Regions from separate parts of the Mycobacterium canetti CIPT 140010059 genome, predicted to be linked through region 1. Evidence: riboswitches for the same ligand, from Rfam matches in the RefSeq annotation. Region 1 holds a riboswitch; the other holds the start of a gene.

Region 1 (7,472 bases):
CCGATCCCCAGGCCGCTTGACCCGCCTTGGCCACCATCGCCGCCGTTGCCGCCGTCGTTGCCCGACCCGCCGACGCCGCCGGCCCCGCCGATGCCGCCGGCCCCGCCGCTACCGAACAGTAGGCCTCCGCTGCCGCCCGCGCCACCGTCGCTGCCGTCACCTCCGGCTTCCTGAATGATGTTGCCTACTCCGGTCCCACCGGTCGCCCCATTCCCTCCGGCCCCGCCGTTGCCGATCAGAATGGCGGCGCCACCCTGGCCGGCGCTGCCTTCGAAGCCGGTACCTCCGCCGCTGCCGGCGTTACCACCGTTGCCGCCATTGCCGTATAGCACCCCACCTTGGCCGCCGTCACCCCCTGATGCACCAAATTGAATGCTGAGGCTGCCGGCCCCAACGTCACCACCGTTGCCACCGTCACCGCCGTGACCAAACAACCCAAAACCCTGGACACTAATCGGTCCGAAGTTAACGGCACCTACCCAGCCGCCACCGCCAGCAGAGCCGCCAAAGCCCGCAAATCCGTTGGTGCCTGCGTCACCGCCCTGACCCCCGTTGCCGCCGGACGCGCCGCTGCCGAACAACCACCCGCCGTTGCCGCCGTCGCCGCCTGAGCCACCGACCCCGCCGCTCCCGCCGAAGATGGTAGTACCCAGCGCAGACCCGGCCGCTCCATTCCCGCCGTTGCCACCGGCCCCGCCGTTGCCGACTAGGCCCGCGTCACCGCCGTTACCGGCTATCCCGGCCGAACCGCCGGAAGCGCCGTTCATGACGCCCGTTTGAGTGGAGTCGGTGCCGCCGCCGGCGCCGCTGTCCCCACCTTGCCCCCCGTTGCCGATCAGCCACCCGCCCTGGGCGCCGTTGCCCCCGTTGCCTCCTAATCCGCCGCTGCCGGCCGAATCTCCGGCTGTGTCATTAGTGCCTTGTCCTCCCATGCCACCGACCGAGCCGTTGCCGCCGTTGCCGAACAACAGTCCACCGCGACCACCCGAACCCCCGTTTCCGCCGGCGCCCCCATCGAAGCCTGCCGACGCACCCCCGGGCGCTGTGGCGTTGCCCCCGTTTCCGCCGGCCCCACCATGTCCACCGTGACCATAGATCCATCCACCGGCGCCGCCGTTGCCGCCGGACCCGCCCGCATTCCCGGGTTGACCGGCTGCGCCGTTGGCACCCGCCCCGCCCTGGCCGCCATTGCCGCCGCTACCCCATAGCCCAGCCGACCCGCCGTTGCCGCCATTCTGGCCCGTCCCGCCGGACCCGCCGTTGCCACCGTTGCCGTATAGCCATCCGCCATCGCCACCGTTTTGCCCGGTTCCTGCGACCCCGTTGGCACCGTTGCCGATAAGCGGACGCCCGGTCAGCGTCTGCACGGGTGAATTGATGGCATCGAGGGCGGTTTGGCCCACGATTTGCAATGGTGACGAGTTGGCTGCCTCGGCGCTGGCGTACTGGGCCGCCCCCGCGCTCATGAGCTGGACGAACTGCTCATGGAATGCGACCGCGTGGGCACTGAGCTCCTGGTATGCCTGCCCGTGCGTTGCGAACAGCGCCGCAATCGCAGCCGACACGTCGTCAGCGCCCGCAGGCAGTAACGCCGTTATCGGGACCAACGCTTCGGCGTTGGCCCGGCTAATCGCCGAACCAATGGTTGCTAGGTCCTTTGCCGCTGCATCGACAAACGCCGGCGCCACGATCATCTGCGACGTCCACACCTCCTGGCCGTTGTCGTCGCATGGGGAATCCATACGACCGCCAAAGGAATTTTGGAACCGACGCCAACGTTACAGTTTTGCGGACCCGCTATGGGGTGCATTCACCAGATTCACTGGCAACGATGTGAACCCCGTGTCACCCCAAGCGGGGTCAATCCACTGATTACTCTCTAGCCCAAACTATTTCGCGCTGACGCTGGTTTTAGTGATCTGGTGGGGGCAATAGACATGCGCGGAGATCGCAGCGAACTTGCAACAACCGTCCATCGAAAACCCGGGATTGCGGGTCCGCAGCTCGTTGACGACCTGAAGACCCGATTCGCCGCTTTCGACTAACGCGCATACGGCCTTGCCCGATGCTATGGCTTGATCCGGGTGGCTGTAGGTAATGCCTGCCCGCTCTAGCGAGGCAAGAAAGACCGCGTCGTCACCGCTGGGCCCCGCGTGGGCCGGAACCGCCAAGCCGATCATCAACGGAATGCTGAGTAGCGTTGACACAGCTCTCATAGACAACGATTCTCCCGGAATTGCGCTTCTCTTGCGGCGCAACCGGTTACCGCGTTATTCCAATACGTTACGGCTGCGCTAACTTCCCGTCTCAGGGTGTTCGGGTTGCGCTGGACCTGAAGGTCGTCTGCTGACCGGCGTTGTCTGCTCGCTGGCTAACAGCCGATCTTGATAGCCTCCGGGGCATCGGATGAGTCAAGCCGTTGGGTTGACGCGCGTCGCTACGAGTGTCACGATTACCCTTGCAAGCACCTCGCTAGGTGAGGCGTCTGCGCGGATATAGGCCACTGACCTCGAACGTCGAAAGACGCCCAGGGTCAGGACAGCTCTTCCCGGCTTAAGGGTTGAGCCCAAGTGGCTTCCGGCTGGACCGGCCGGATACGCCGTGTGGTGCCAAAGCTCTGACGAGAGGGGTGCCGAGTTCGGTGGTCTGCTGGGCTGTCATCCCTTTGTGCTGTGCATCGGCATCCCCGTGTGCCCTGGCCGTGAGGAGGTGAGAGCGAAATGAGTCCCGGCGATAGTCCGTATCCGAGATCGACGACCGTTTCGTTCCGATCCGACCCCGGCGCCGTTTTCGCACTCTGAATCGGCCTTCCTGTTCGAAATCCGTTATTTCGCAAGCTCGTTACTTCGCGGCCATGTGTGATTGACGTTCACGGGAAGTAGCCACGACAGAAGCGGTCATAGGCCTCCGGGTTCGGTCGTCTGTCAGGAGAAGACCCATGGCGTTTGTTCTTGTCTGTCCAGATGCGCTGGCCATCGCGGCCGGTCAGTTGCGCCATGTTGGATCGGTGATAGCCGCGCGGAATGCGGTCGCGGCACCGGCAACTGCCGAATTGGCCCCGGCGGCCGCTGACGAAGTATCAGCTTTGACTGCAACACAATTCAACTTCCATGCCGCCATGTACCAAGCGGTCGGCGCCCAGGCGATCGCCATGAATGAGGCGTTCGTCGCGATGTTGGGCGCCAGCGCGGATTCTTACGCGGCTACCGAAGCCGCCAACATCATTGCTGTGAGCTAACGAGGAGATCAACGATGACTGCCGCACTTGACTTCGCCACGTTACCGCCCGAAATCAACTCGGCGCGTATGTATTCCGGCGCGGGCTCGGCCCCGATGCTGGCCGCAGCGTCAGCCTGGCACGGCTTGTCCGCAGAACTGCGCGCCAGCGCACTGTCATACAGCTCGGTGCTTTCGACGCTGACCGGTGAAGAATGGCACGGTCCGGCGTCGGCATCGATGACAGCCGCGGCCGCCCCCTACGTGGCCTGGATGAGCGTCACCGCCGTCCGGGCCGAGCAGGCCGGGGCACAGGCGGAGGCTGCCGCTGCAGCGTACGAAGCCGCGTTCGCAGCAACGGTGCCCCCGCCGGTCATCGAGGCCAACCGCGCCCAGCTCATGGCGCTGATCGCCACCAATGTGCTAGGCCAAAACGCCCCCGCGATCGCGGCCACCGAGGCCCAGTACGCCGAAATGTGGTCCCAGGACGCGATGGCCATGTACGGCTACGCCGGCGCCTCGGCAGCCGCTACCCAGCTGACCCCGTTCACCGAGCCGGTGCAGACTACCAACGCGTCCGGCCTGGCGGCCCAGTCGGCTGCGATTGCCCACGCCACCGGCGCCTCGGCTGGTGCTCAGCAAACGACGCTGTCGCAGCTGATCGCCGCCATACCGTCTGTACTGCAAGGACTTTCGTCATCGACTGCAGCCACGTCCGCGTCGGGGCCGTCCGGATTGCTGGGCATTCTCGGGTCTGGATCTTCCTGGCTCGACAAACTCTGGGCGTTACTGGACCCCAACTCCAATTTCTGGAACACGATAGCTTCGTCCGGACTGTTCTTGCCGAGTAACACGATTGCGCCCTTTTTGGGTCTACTCGGCGGCGTGGCAGCTGCGGATGCGGCCGGGGATGTGTTGGGAGAGGCCACCAGTGGCGGGCTCGGTGGCGCGCTGGTGGCGCCGCTTGGCTCAGCGGGCGGGCTAGGCGGCACTGTCGCGGCCGGCCTGGGCAACGCGGCCACCGTCGGAACCTTGTCGGTGCCGCCGAGCTGGACGGCGGCCGCACCACTAGCCAGCCCCTTGGGCTCCGCGTTGGGAGGCACACCGATGGTGGCACCGCCCCCAGCAGTGGCGGCCGGCATGCCCGGAATGCCTTTCGGCACCATGGGCGGTCAAGGCTTCGGGCGTGCCGTGCCCCAGTATGGCTTCCGCCCCAACTTCGTCGCACGACCGCCCGCCGCCGGGTGATCCCGTAGGGGGTGGGTTCCCTGGAAAGCGCCAGGGTCACGATGGCGCAGCCGAATAGCCGACAGTGCTTTTCTCTGCGAATACCGGAGTTGGTCGCGCGAAGTCATTTCCGTTTAGCGCGTTCACCAGCGCAGGCGGGCCAGGCTCAATAAGCGGAAATTTCTCGGGCGAAGCACCCGTGCAGCAGCGCAAATAGATGGGATCGGCAGGACGTAGACATTGGGATATCTGGTGAAGTTCATAAGAGCTTGACCAGTTGGTGGGCAGAACTACGCGAGCGTGATTAGCATGGCGGCCATCGAGGGGACCGGAGGTCAGGGATGTTGGATTTCGGGGCGCTACCACCGGAGATTAATTCGGGGCGAATGTACGCGGGTCCGGGATCCGGACCGTTGCTGGCCGCCGCAGCGGCCTGGGACGCGCTAGCCGCCGAGTTGTACTCCGCGGCGGCGTCCTATGGCTCGACGATTGAGGGCCTCACCGTAGCACCGTGGATGGGTCCCTCCTCGATCACGATGGCCGCCGCGGTCGCTCCATATGTGGCGTGGATTAGCGTCACCGCCGGCCAGGCCGAACAGGCAGGGGCCCAGGCCAAGATCGCTGCGGGCGTTTATGAGACGGCATTTGCGGCAACGGTGCCGCCACCGGTAATCGAGGCCAACCGCGCTTTGTTAATGTCGCTGGTCGCCACGAACATCTTCGGGCAGAACACACCGGCGATCGCGGCCACCGAGGCCCACTACGCGGAGATGTGGGCGCAAGATGCGGCCGCGATGTATGGCTATGCCGGCTCGTCGGCCACTGCGTCGCAGTTGGCGCCGTTCAGCGAGCCGCCGCAAACGACCAATCCGTCGGCAACGGCCGCTCAATCAGCCGTCGTCGCCCAGGCCGCCGGCGCCGCGGCCAGCTCTGACATCACAGCGCAGCTGTCCCAGTTGATCAGCCTGCTACCCAGCACCTTGCAAAGCCTGGCGACAACAGCGACCGCGACGTCGGCCAGCGCTGGTTGGGACACCGTCCTGCAAAGCATCACCACTATCTTGGCGAACCTCACTGGGCCGTACAGCATCATCGGGCTGGGCGCTATACCTGGCGGCTGGTGGCTGACGTTCGGCCAGATCCTCGGCCTAGCCCAAAACGCCCCAGGTGTGGCCGCCCTACTGGGCCCGAAAGCCGCCGCCGGCGCGTTGTCGCCATTGGCGCCGCTACGGGGCGGGTATATCGCAGATATCACGCCTCTCGGTGGTGGGGCCACAGGGGGCATCGCCCGTGCGATCTACGTCGGGTCGCTCTCGGTCCCGCAGGGCTGGGCCGAGGCCGCACCGGTGATGAGGGCGGTCGCATCGGTATTGCCGGGCACCGGCGCCGCCCCCGCCCTGGCCGCCGAGGCACCAGGTGCCTTGTTCGGCGAGATGGCCCTGTCGAGTCTGGCCGGACGCGCGCTGGCAGGAACCGCGGTGCGCTCTGGTGCCGGAGCTGCTCGCGTCGCAGGCGGTTCCGTCACCGAAGACGTCGCCAGCACGACCACCATCATCGTCATACCCGCGGACTGACAGGACTTTCGAGATGGCACTTGAACTGGGCGTTAGCCCCCACCGGAGGGGGGAGAAGGACGGTGTCATCGCCACTGTGGCCGGTGGCTGGCGGCCAGCCAGTTAGCGGCCGGTTGAGGAAAGGTGTGGCAATGGATTTCGGATTGCAGCCACCGGAGATCACCTCCGGGGAGATGTACCTAGGTCCGGGCGCCGGTCCGATGTTGGCTGCGGCAGTGGCCTGGGATGGGTTGGCGGCCGAATTGCAGTCCATGGCGGCCTCCTACGCCTCGATCGTCGAGGGCATGGCGAGTGAGTCATGGTTGGGTCCGTCGTCGGCCGGTATGGCCGCTGCGGCCGCACCATATGTGACCTGGATGTCGGGTACCTCGGCACAGGCCAAGGCGGCCGCTGACCAGGCCAGAGCCGCGGTGGTCGCCTACGAAACCGCGTTCGCGGCGGTGGTGCCACCGCCGCAGATTGCGGCCAACCGCAGCCAGCTCATATCGCTGGTGGCGACCAACATTTTCGGACAAAACACCGCCGCGATCGCAGCCACCGAAGCCGAATACGGCGAAATGTGGGCCCAGGACACCATGGCGATGTTCGGCTATGCCAGCTCCTCGGCGACCGCCTCGCGGCTGACCCCGTTCACTGTACCGCCGCAGACCACCAACCCGTCCGGACTTGCCGGCCAGGCGGCCGCAACGGGGCAAGCGACCGCCCTAGCGAGCGGCACCAATGCGGTGACAACCGCGCTTTCGAGTGCAGCGGCGCAGTTTCCGTTCGACATCATCCCGACCCTGCTGCAGGGCCTGGCCACACTCAGCACCCAATACACCCAACTCATGGGCCAACTCATTAACGCCATCTTCGGGCCGACGGGCGCAACGACCTATCAGAACTTGTTTGTCACCGCAGCCAACGTCACCAAGTTCAGCACGTGGGCCAACGACGCCATGAGCGCGCCCAACCTGGGAATGACGGAGTTCAAGGTGTTCTGGCAACCCCCGCCGGCGCCCGAGATCCCCAAATCGTCGTTGGGTGCCGGACTTGGCCTGCGGTCAGGGCTTAGCGCGGGCCTGGCCCACGCCGCATCGGCGGGTCTGGGTCAGGCGAACCTGGTGGGAGACCTGTCGGTACCGCCCAGTTGGGCCTCAGCTACCCCGGCGGTCAGGCTAGTTGCCAACACATTGCCGGCCACCAGCCTGGCTGCGGCCCCCGCGACACAGATCCCAGCAAACCTGCTCGGTCAGATGGCTCTGGGGAGCATGACCGGAGGTGCCCTCGGTGCCGCCGCCCCCGCCATCTACACGGGCAGTGGCGCCCGGGCCCGCGCCAATGGGGGAACGCCCAGCGCTGAGCCGGTCAAGCTGGAGGCTGTCATCGCGCAGCTACAAAAGCAACCGGACGCAGTGCGACACTGGAATGTCGATAAGGCCGATCTTGATGGCCTGCTGGATCGATTGTCGAAAC
Region 2 (7,472 bases), 320 kb from region 1:
GCTCAAAGTTGACGCCGGCCGATTGGGACCGGATAGGCGCTGCAGTGCAGGAGGCATTCCGCGGCGGCGCAGATGGGGTGGTCATCACTCACGGCACCGATACGCTCGAAGAGACCGCTCTGTGGCTGGACCTCACCTATGCGGGTAGCCGCCCGGTCGTGTTGACCGGGGCCATGCTCAGCGCCGATGCCCCCGGCGCCGATGGCCCGGCCAATCTGCGCGACGCGCTTGCGGTCGCCGCCGACCCAGCCGCCCGCGACCTCGGGGTGCTGGTGAGTTTCGGCGGCCGGGTGTTACAGCCTTTGGGCCTGCACAAGGTGGCCAACCCGGACCTGTGCGGATTCGCCGGCGAGTCGCTTGGCTTCACGTCGGGCGGGGTGCGGCTGACGCGCACCAAGACGCGGCCCTATCTCGGCGATCTGGGCGCTGCCGTGGCGCCACGAGTCGACATCGTCGCCGTCTATCCGGGAAGTGACGCGGTGGCGATGGACGCCTGTGTGGCAGCCGGCGCGCGCGCCGTGGTGCTGGAGGCGCTGGGCTCGGGCAATGCCGGGGCCGCCGTGATCGAGGGAGTCCGTCGCCACTGTCGAGACGGGAGCGATCCGGTGGTGATCGCGGTGTCTACCCGGGTCGCCGGCGCGCGGGTCGGCGCAGGCTATGGTCCCGGGCACGACCTGGTGGAGGCTGGCGCGGTGATGGTACCGCGACTGCCGCCGTCCCAGGCCCGGGTGCTGCTAATGGCCGCGCTGGCGGCCAACTCACCGGTCGCCGACGTCATCGACCGTTGGGGCTGAGGCGCCGGCGGACCCCTCGACCGATAGCTGGCCGATGTAGTCCGGCCAGTCCAAGCTGTCAAGCGGGCTGGCGTTGCTGATGTCGCCGGTGTCGACGGGGAACGTCCGCGCCGAGCCCGGGCCTGAACCACGCGTTTCGAACCGCACGGTGACCACGCCGTGGCCCGCTCCCTGCACCCAGCCGTGCCCAAGCTCAGGGTGGGCGACGTCATCGCCGACCCGCCACATCGTGGCGTCGTGCGCGGCCGGCACGACCGCTCCCGGTGTTTCGACGTAATGCGCTGCCGCCGTTTCCTGCGTCAAGTCCGAGTCGGCAAACAACGACTCCTGGCGAATGTCGCTCAAACCCGAAAACCCAACACCCAGAAGACGAATTGGCCCGATTTGCAGTGGATCCGGCAGCAGCCGGCGGGCCACCGTAAACAGCGCGCCGGCGTCGGTCGTCGGGTAGGGCATCGTCGCCGAGCGGGTTAGCGTGCTCATGTCGGATTTCTTTAGCTTCACCGTGATGGTGCGGGCGCCGCGGCCGTCGCGCAGCAGGCGTTGGTGCGCGTGCTCAGCGATGGAGTCGATCGCCTCGTGCAATTGCTCCATGGTGGTCAGATCGACGGCGAACGTGGACTCGGCGCTGATTTGCTTGGCTTCGGCGCGCTCCACCACTGGGCGGTCGTCGATGCCACGGGCCAGCCGGTGCAGCGCGGGCCCAATCGTCGCGCCTAGGATGTTGGCCGCCTCGGCATCGCTCAGCGCGGCCAGCTGCCCGATTGTCTCGATGCCGAGCCGATGCAGCTTTTCCTCGGCGACCGGGCCGATGCCCCACAGCCGTCGTACCGGCAATCCGCTGAGAAGCGCTTGCTCTTCAGCGTGCCGGACTACCCGAATGCCGTCGGGTTTGGCCAGACCAGAAGCAATCTTGGCGATCTGCTTGCCCGAGCCCGCTCCGACCGAGGCAATCAGGCCGGTCTCGTCGCGCACCCGTCGCCGCAACCGCTCGCAGAACGTCTCGACGTCCTCGGCCACTGCCCCGGCGAGTTGGGGCGGTTCGGCGAACGCTTCATCGAAAGAAAGCTGTTCGACGACGGGCACCAGGCCGCGCACGGTGTCGAATACCCGGCGGCTGGCGATCCCGTACACCACCCCGCGTGGCGGCAACACCACGGCCGTCACCCCGATCAGCCTGCGGGCCTGATGCATCGGCATGGCCGATCGGGCACCGTAGGCCCGCGCTTCATAGCTCGCGCCGGCCACCACACCTCGCCCACCCAGCCCGCCAACCAGCACCGGCCGCCCCCGCAGGGTCGGCCGGGTGAGCTGTTCGACCGAGGCGAAAAACGCATCCATGTCCAGGTGCAGCACCCAGCGGGACTCCACACCCGTGATGCTATTTGGGGCTACCGGAGCTAGTTTTCGCTATGGCGATCAACCTCAACCGCTGCCATCGGCCTTGGCCGACGTGGATCTGGGCGACAACGCCCTAGAGATCGGGTCCCCGCGCCGCGAGCGTAACGCCACGGCGAAGTCGGGCACGGATTTTCAGCCGTGACGTTACGCTCGTCGCCCAGTCGACCTCAGGTCTTTTCGATGCTTACCCGCACGCCGTCGCCGATGGCCACACCATCGGCGAGGTCGGCGAATTCGAAGTTGGTAGCCAAGATTTCTCCGGCAATGAGGTCGCGGTGGGTGCGCGCCCAGTCTTCGCGTTCCGCAGGCACCGACATCACCACCCGGATGCGGTCGGAAACGTCCAGCCCGGTCGACTTACGCAGCTCTTGCAGTTCGCGGATGCGATCTTTGGCCCAGCCCTCGGCTTCGAGTTCGGCAGTGACGGTGCCATCCAGAACGACCAGCCCGGCGCCGTCGGGCAACGCTGCGGTGGACTCCGGGTCGGCGGCCACCAGCCGGGAGCTGTACTCGTCGGGCGTCAGCACCGCGGGGCCCGCCAACAAGGTGCCGTCCGGGTTTATGACGCCGTCGCCGGCCTTGACCGCCTTGATGGCGGCCTGCACATCTTTGCCCAGCCGTGGTCCGGCTACCCGGGCGTTGACCGTGAGCTCGAATCGGCCATAGGTGTCGATGGCATCGGTCAGTTCGACCTGCTTCACGTTAAGCTCGTCGCCAATGAGGTCGACGAACGGCCTCAGAAGTTGCGGATTCTCAACTGCCACAATGAGTTTCGGTAGCGGCAGGCGCACCCTTAGCTTCTTGGCCTTGCGCAGCGAGGATGCCGCCGAGCACACGTCGCGGACCTGGTCCATCGCGGCGACCAGGTCGGCATCCGACGGCAGCAGGTCGGGCGCTGGCCAGTCCGTCAGGTGCACCGATCGCTCGCGTGTCAGACCACGCCAGATTATCTCGGTGATCAGCGGAAGCAGCGGGGCGGCCAGCCTCGTGGTCACCTCCAACACGGTGTGTAGCGTGTCGATGGCATCGGCGTCTTCTGCCCAGAACCGCGAACGCGACCGTCGCACATACCAATTAGTCAACGCCTCAGTGAACTGACGCAAATGTTCACAGGCACCGGGAATATCGTAAACTTCCATCGACTCGCTGAGGTCGTCGCGCAGCACCGCCAGCTTGGCCAGGATATAGCGATCCAGCACATGCACCGAATCGACGCGCCAGGTACCGACTTTCGGTGCATACAGCGCCAGGAAGCTGTAGGTGTTCCACAGGGGCAGCAGGACTTGCCGCACACCGTCGCGAATTCCTTGCTCAGTGACGATCAGGTTGCCGCCGCGCAGAATCGGCGATGCCATTAGGAACCACCGCATGGCGTCGGAGCCGTCGCGATCGAACACCTCTGTTACGTCTGGATAGTTGCGCAGCGACTTGCTCATCTTCTGGCCATCGAAACCAAGGACAATCCCATGCGCCACACAGGTTTTGAATGCCGGCCGGTCAAAGAGCGCGGTCGCCAACACATGCAGTGTGTAAAACCAGCCACGGGTCTGCCCGATGTACTCGACGATGAAGTCGCCGGGGTAGTGTCCCTGGAACCAATCCAGGTTCTCGAACGGGTAGTGCACCTGGGCATACGGCATGGATCCCGAGTCGAACCACACGTCGAGCACATCGGGAATGCGTCGCATCGTGCTACGGCCAGTCGGATCGTCTGGGTTGGGACGGGTGAGCTCGTCGATGTAGGGCCGGTGCAAATTGGCCGGGCGTACGCCGAAGTCGCGCTCCAGCTCGTCGAGGCTGCCGTAGACATCGATGCGCGGGTAGGCCGGGTCGTCGGATTTCCATACCGGAATCGGGGTACCCCAGTAGCGATTCCGGGAGATCGACCAATCGCGGGCGCCCTGCAGCCACTTGCCGAACTGGCCGTCCTTGACGTGTTCGGGATACCACGTGATCTGCTGGTTTAGCTCCACCATGCGGTCTCGGAAGTCCGTCACCCTGACGAACCACGACGACACCGACCGGTAGATCAGCGGGTTACGGCATCGCCAGCAGTGTGGGTAAGGGTGCTCGTAGGTTTCGTGACGAATCAACACTGGGCCATTCACCGCAGCCGGGCCGCTTTGGGTCTTCAGGTCCCGGACGATCTGCGCGTTGGCGTCAAAGACATGCTGCCCTTGGTAATCGGCAACGGTGACGTCGAAGCGTCCCTTGGAGTCGACCGGAGTCACCGGCGCGATACCGACCGCCTCCGCGACCACCATGTCGTCCTCACCATAGGCCGGTGCCATATGCACGATGCCGGTGCCATCGTCGGTCGTTACAAAGTCGCCTGCTAGCACCTGAAAAGCGTTGGGCCAGTCCATGAAATAGGCAAACGGCGGCAGGTAGCGGGTGCCCAGCAGTTCGGCGCCGCGATAGGTGCCGAGCACCACGGGCTCTTCACCGAGTTCGCGGGCGTAAGCGGCCAGCCGTGCCTCGGCCAGTACGAAACGGCGATCGCCCGCCTGGACCTGTACGTAGGTGATGTCCGGGCTTACCGCAACTGCGAGGTTCGACGGCAGGGTCCACGGAGTCGTCGTCCACACCAGCAAGTAGGCACCGTCTAGCCCGTTGTCTGGTTGGCCACCCACCACCTTGAAGCCCACCGTTACCGCGGGATCTTGGCGGCTTTGGTAGACGTCGTCGTCCATCCGCAGTTCGTGATTCGACAGCGGAGTTTCGTCGCGCCAGCAGTACGGCAGCACCCGGTAGCCCTCGTAGGCCAGGCCCTTGTCCCACAACTGTTTGAAGGCCCAAATCACCGACTCCATGTAAGCCAGATCGAGCGTCTTGTAATCGTTGTCGAAGTCGACCCAGCGAGCTTGCCGAGTTACATACGCCTGCCACTCGTCGGTGTAGCGCAACACGGATGCGCGGCAGGCATCGTTGAAGGCGGCGATACCCATGGCCTCGATCTGGGATTTGTCAGTGATGCCAAGCTGGCGCTCGACTTCGAGTTCGGCGGGCAGCCCGTGAGTGTCCCAGCCGAAGCGACGCTCCACCTTGTAACCGCGCATAGTGCGATATCGCGGCACGATGTCTTTGACGTAGCCGGTGAGCAGGTGCCCATAATGCGGCAGACCGTTGGCAAACGGCGGCCCGTCATAGAACACATACTCGGGGGCGCCATCGCGGCGAGCAATGCTGGCCCGGAAGGTGTCGTCACGGGACCAGTAGTCGAGGACCTCGAGTTCGAGTGCCGGGAGGTCGGGTGCCCCGCCGGCCAGCTTTGGATATGCGTTATCGGTCACTTTGCGCGTCGTCTCCCCAGGCCCCAGCACCGTTCGGCACTGCGTGCCTGCAATCCAGGCTCGGGGACGACGCCACGCCGGTGCGCGAACGCCGCGGTACCACCCCGCTTGCCACGCCGATGCGCGGCCGCTCGACTTGAGGCTGTGACGGGCCAACCCGTTCGGTTCTACTGGGCCTAACCGGCCGTTCTTCCGAAGGCTCCCCGGTGATCGCCGGATCGATGCCGTTCCCCTGATTCTACGGGGATTGTCGCCCAGCGCCGCAAATCCACATCGCGGCGCAAGGTCGGCTGCCTGCCCATCGGACTAGGCCTGGACCTCGAGCAGCCCGACGCGCCACAACGCGGCGTAGAGGTGGCGCAGCGGAATGCTCAGCAAACGAGCTGCCCCGTCGACCAGCGGGTCCCCTCCGGTGCCGAAAGGCTGCGCGTCGAGCCGGCGAGCAACCTTCTTGGACGCGGGGGCCGGGGGCACATCGCGCACCACCCGCAGCTTGGGGGCCGAAGCTACGGTTACTACGTCATTGTGCAGAGCAGCGGTCATGATCGCCTCCTAGACGGAGTTGCAAGCGAGGACGGAAATCAAAACGAGCACATATGGACTGAACCGAGTTGGTCCCGTCCCGTAGCGGTTCCGATCCAAGAAGGCTGATCTTGGTTTGACGACTCAGCGCAAAACGTCGCGCCGGAAACCGGATCGGGACGAAACAGAGCCCGGATATCGGTCCGGACTGTCACCGGAACTCATGCGTCCCTCACCTCCTCACGGCCACGACACGTACGGTTGTCCGCACGATAAAGCGCGTCACAGGAGTACAGAGATGCCGGCAACTGCCGGAAATCCGCACCCCTCTCGTCAGAGCTTCGGCACCACACGACGTGTCCGGTAAGCCGGAAGCCACCTGGGCTCAACCCTTAAGCCGGGAAGAGCTGTCCTGACCCGGGGCGTCTCTCGACGTTCGGGGTCAGTGGCCTATGTTCGTGTAGCCGCCTCACCTAACGAGGTGCTTACCGGACCGATCATGCACGACCTACCCGTCTCGGTCAACGTGATCCGGGCGGGTGTCGCGAATCCTTACGCGTTCACCATGTATTTGGCAGCCTTTGCTCAGGTTCGGGCGGCCCGACCACCGCGGGCCCCGACCGCCAGTGCACGCGGACGCAGCCCGTCTAGCACCAGCGACACCACGAAGTCGGCTACCTGGGCGGCGGTGACGTTATCGTCGGTATTCAGCCGTCGGTGTGCCAACTGCCCCACCAGCGCCGCCAACGTGTACGCGGCCATCCGGGACGGGGCCTCGACAACCTCACCGCGCCGTTGAGCGGCAACAACGACGGCTTCGATGTCGTCGATGAACCGCTCGTAGATTCCGCCGAGATGCTCTTCGAATCGGCCCCCAAGCGCGTAAGCGTCACGGAACAGTAGTTTGACGGTAGCCTTGTCGGTTTCGAAGAACTCGAACGTGGCCTGTACCGCGGCCTGTAACAGGGCCCGAAGCGGCGCCTCGGTAGACCCGCCAACGCGGGCCAGTTCGGCCGCGACATGCGCGCGCAGCGCCTCCTCTTCACCGGCCATCAAGGCGTGGAACAAGTCGTCCTTGGAGTCGAAGTACCAGTAGATCAGCCCGTACGCCAGGCCGGCCTGCTTGGCGATGTCTGCGACGGTGGTGGCATGAAAACCCTTGTGAGCAAACACTATTTTGGCCGCGGCCAAGATCTCGTCGCGCCGTTGCGACTTGTCCTCATCGCTGACCGCTCGGCGCCGCCGCGCGCTAGCGCGGCTCACCTTTGCACCAACCCCTGCAGTTGCCCGACGGTGTCGATGAACTCCTCGACCATGTCAAGCACCACCGAGCGGACCGACCGCACCCGGTCGAGTGAGCCGACGACCTGTCCGACGAAGTAGGTCGCCAGCTCACGAGCCTTGGCCCCGGGCTGGCCGGCGGCCTGGTTGATGCGCAACTGCGGGTCGCTGACCAGCGCGC

The links. A riboswitch is a leader RNA that binds a small molecule or an ion and turns the genes downstream of it on or off. The one in region 1 is predicted to bind magnesium.
Region 2: linked by a shared signal. The riboswitch ahead of MCAN_RS08180 (Rv1535 family protein) and the one ahead of MCAN_RS09525 (PE family protein) in region 1 are both predicted to bind magnesium.

Annotation. Positions count from the first base shown of each region.
Region 1 covers NC_015848.1:2,085,264-2,092,735, forward strand. The annotation lists gene MCAN_RS09510 (PE family protein) at 1-1,709, opposite strand, end outside; gene MCAN_RS09515 (DUF732 domain-containing protein) at 1,890-2,216, opposite strand; M-box (ykoK) riboswitch at 2,462-2,636, shown strand; gene MCAN_RS09525 (PE family protein) at 2,939-3,238, shown strand; gene MCAN_RS09530 (PPE family protein) at 3,253-4,464, shown strand; gene MCAN_RS09535 (PPE family protein) at 4,788-6,017, shown strand; gene MCAN_RS09540 (PPE family protein) at 6,149-7,472, shown strand, end outside.
Region 2 covers NC_015848.1:1,766,698-1,774,169, reverse strand. The annotation lists gene MCAN_RS08195 (asparaginase) at 1-794, shown strand, start outside; gene MCAN_RS08190 (DNA polymerase IV) at 759-2,165, opposite strand; gene ileS (isoleucine--tRNA ligase) at 2,363-5,488, opposite strand; gene MCAN_RS08180 (Rv1535 family protein) at 5,795-6,031, opposite strand; M-box (ykoK) riboswitch at 6,329-6,498, opposite strand; gene MCAN_RS08175 (TetR/AcrR family transcriptional regulator) at 6,596-7,273, opposite strand; gene MCAN_RS08170 (NAD(P)H-dependent flavin oxidoreductase) at 7,270-7,472, opposite strand, start outside.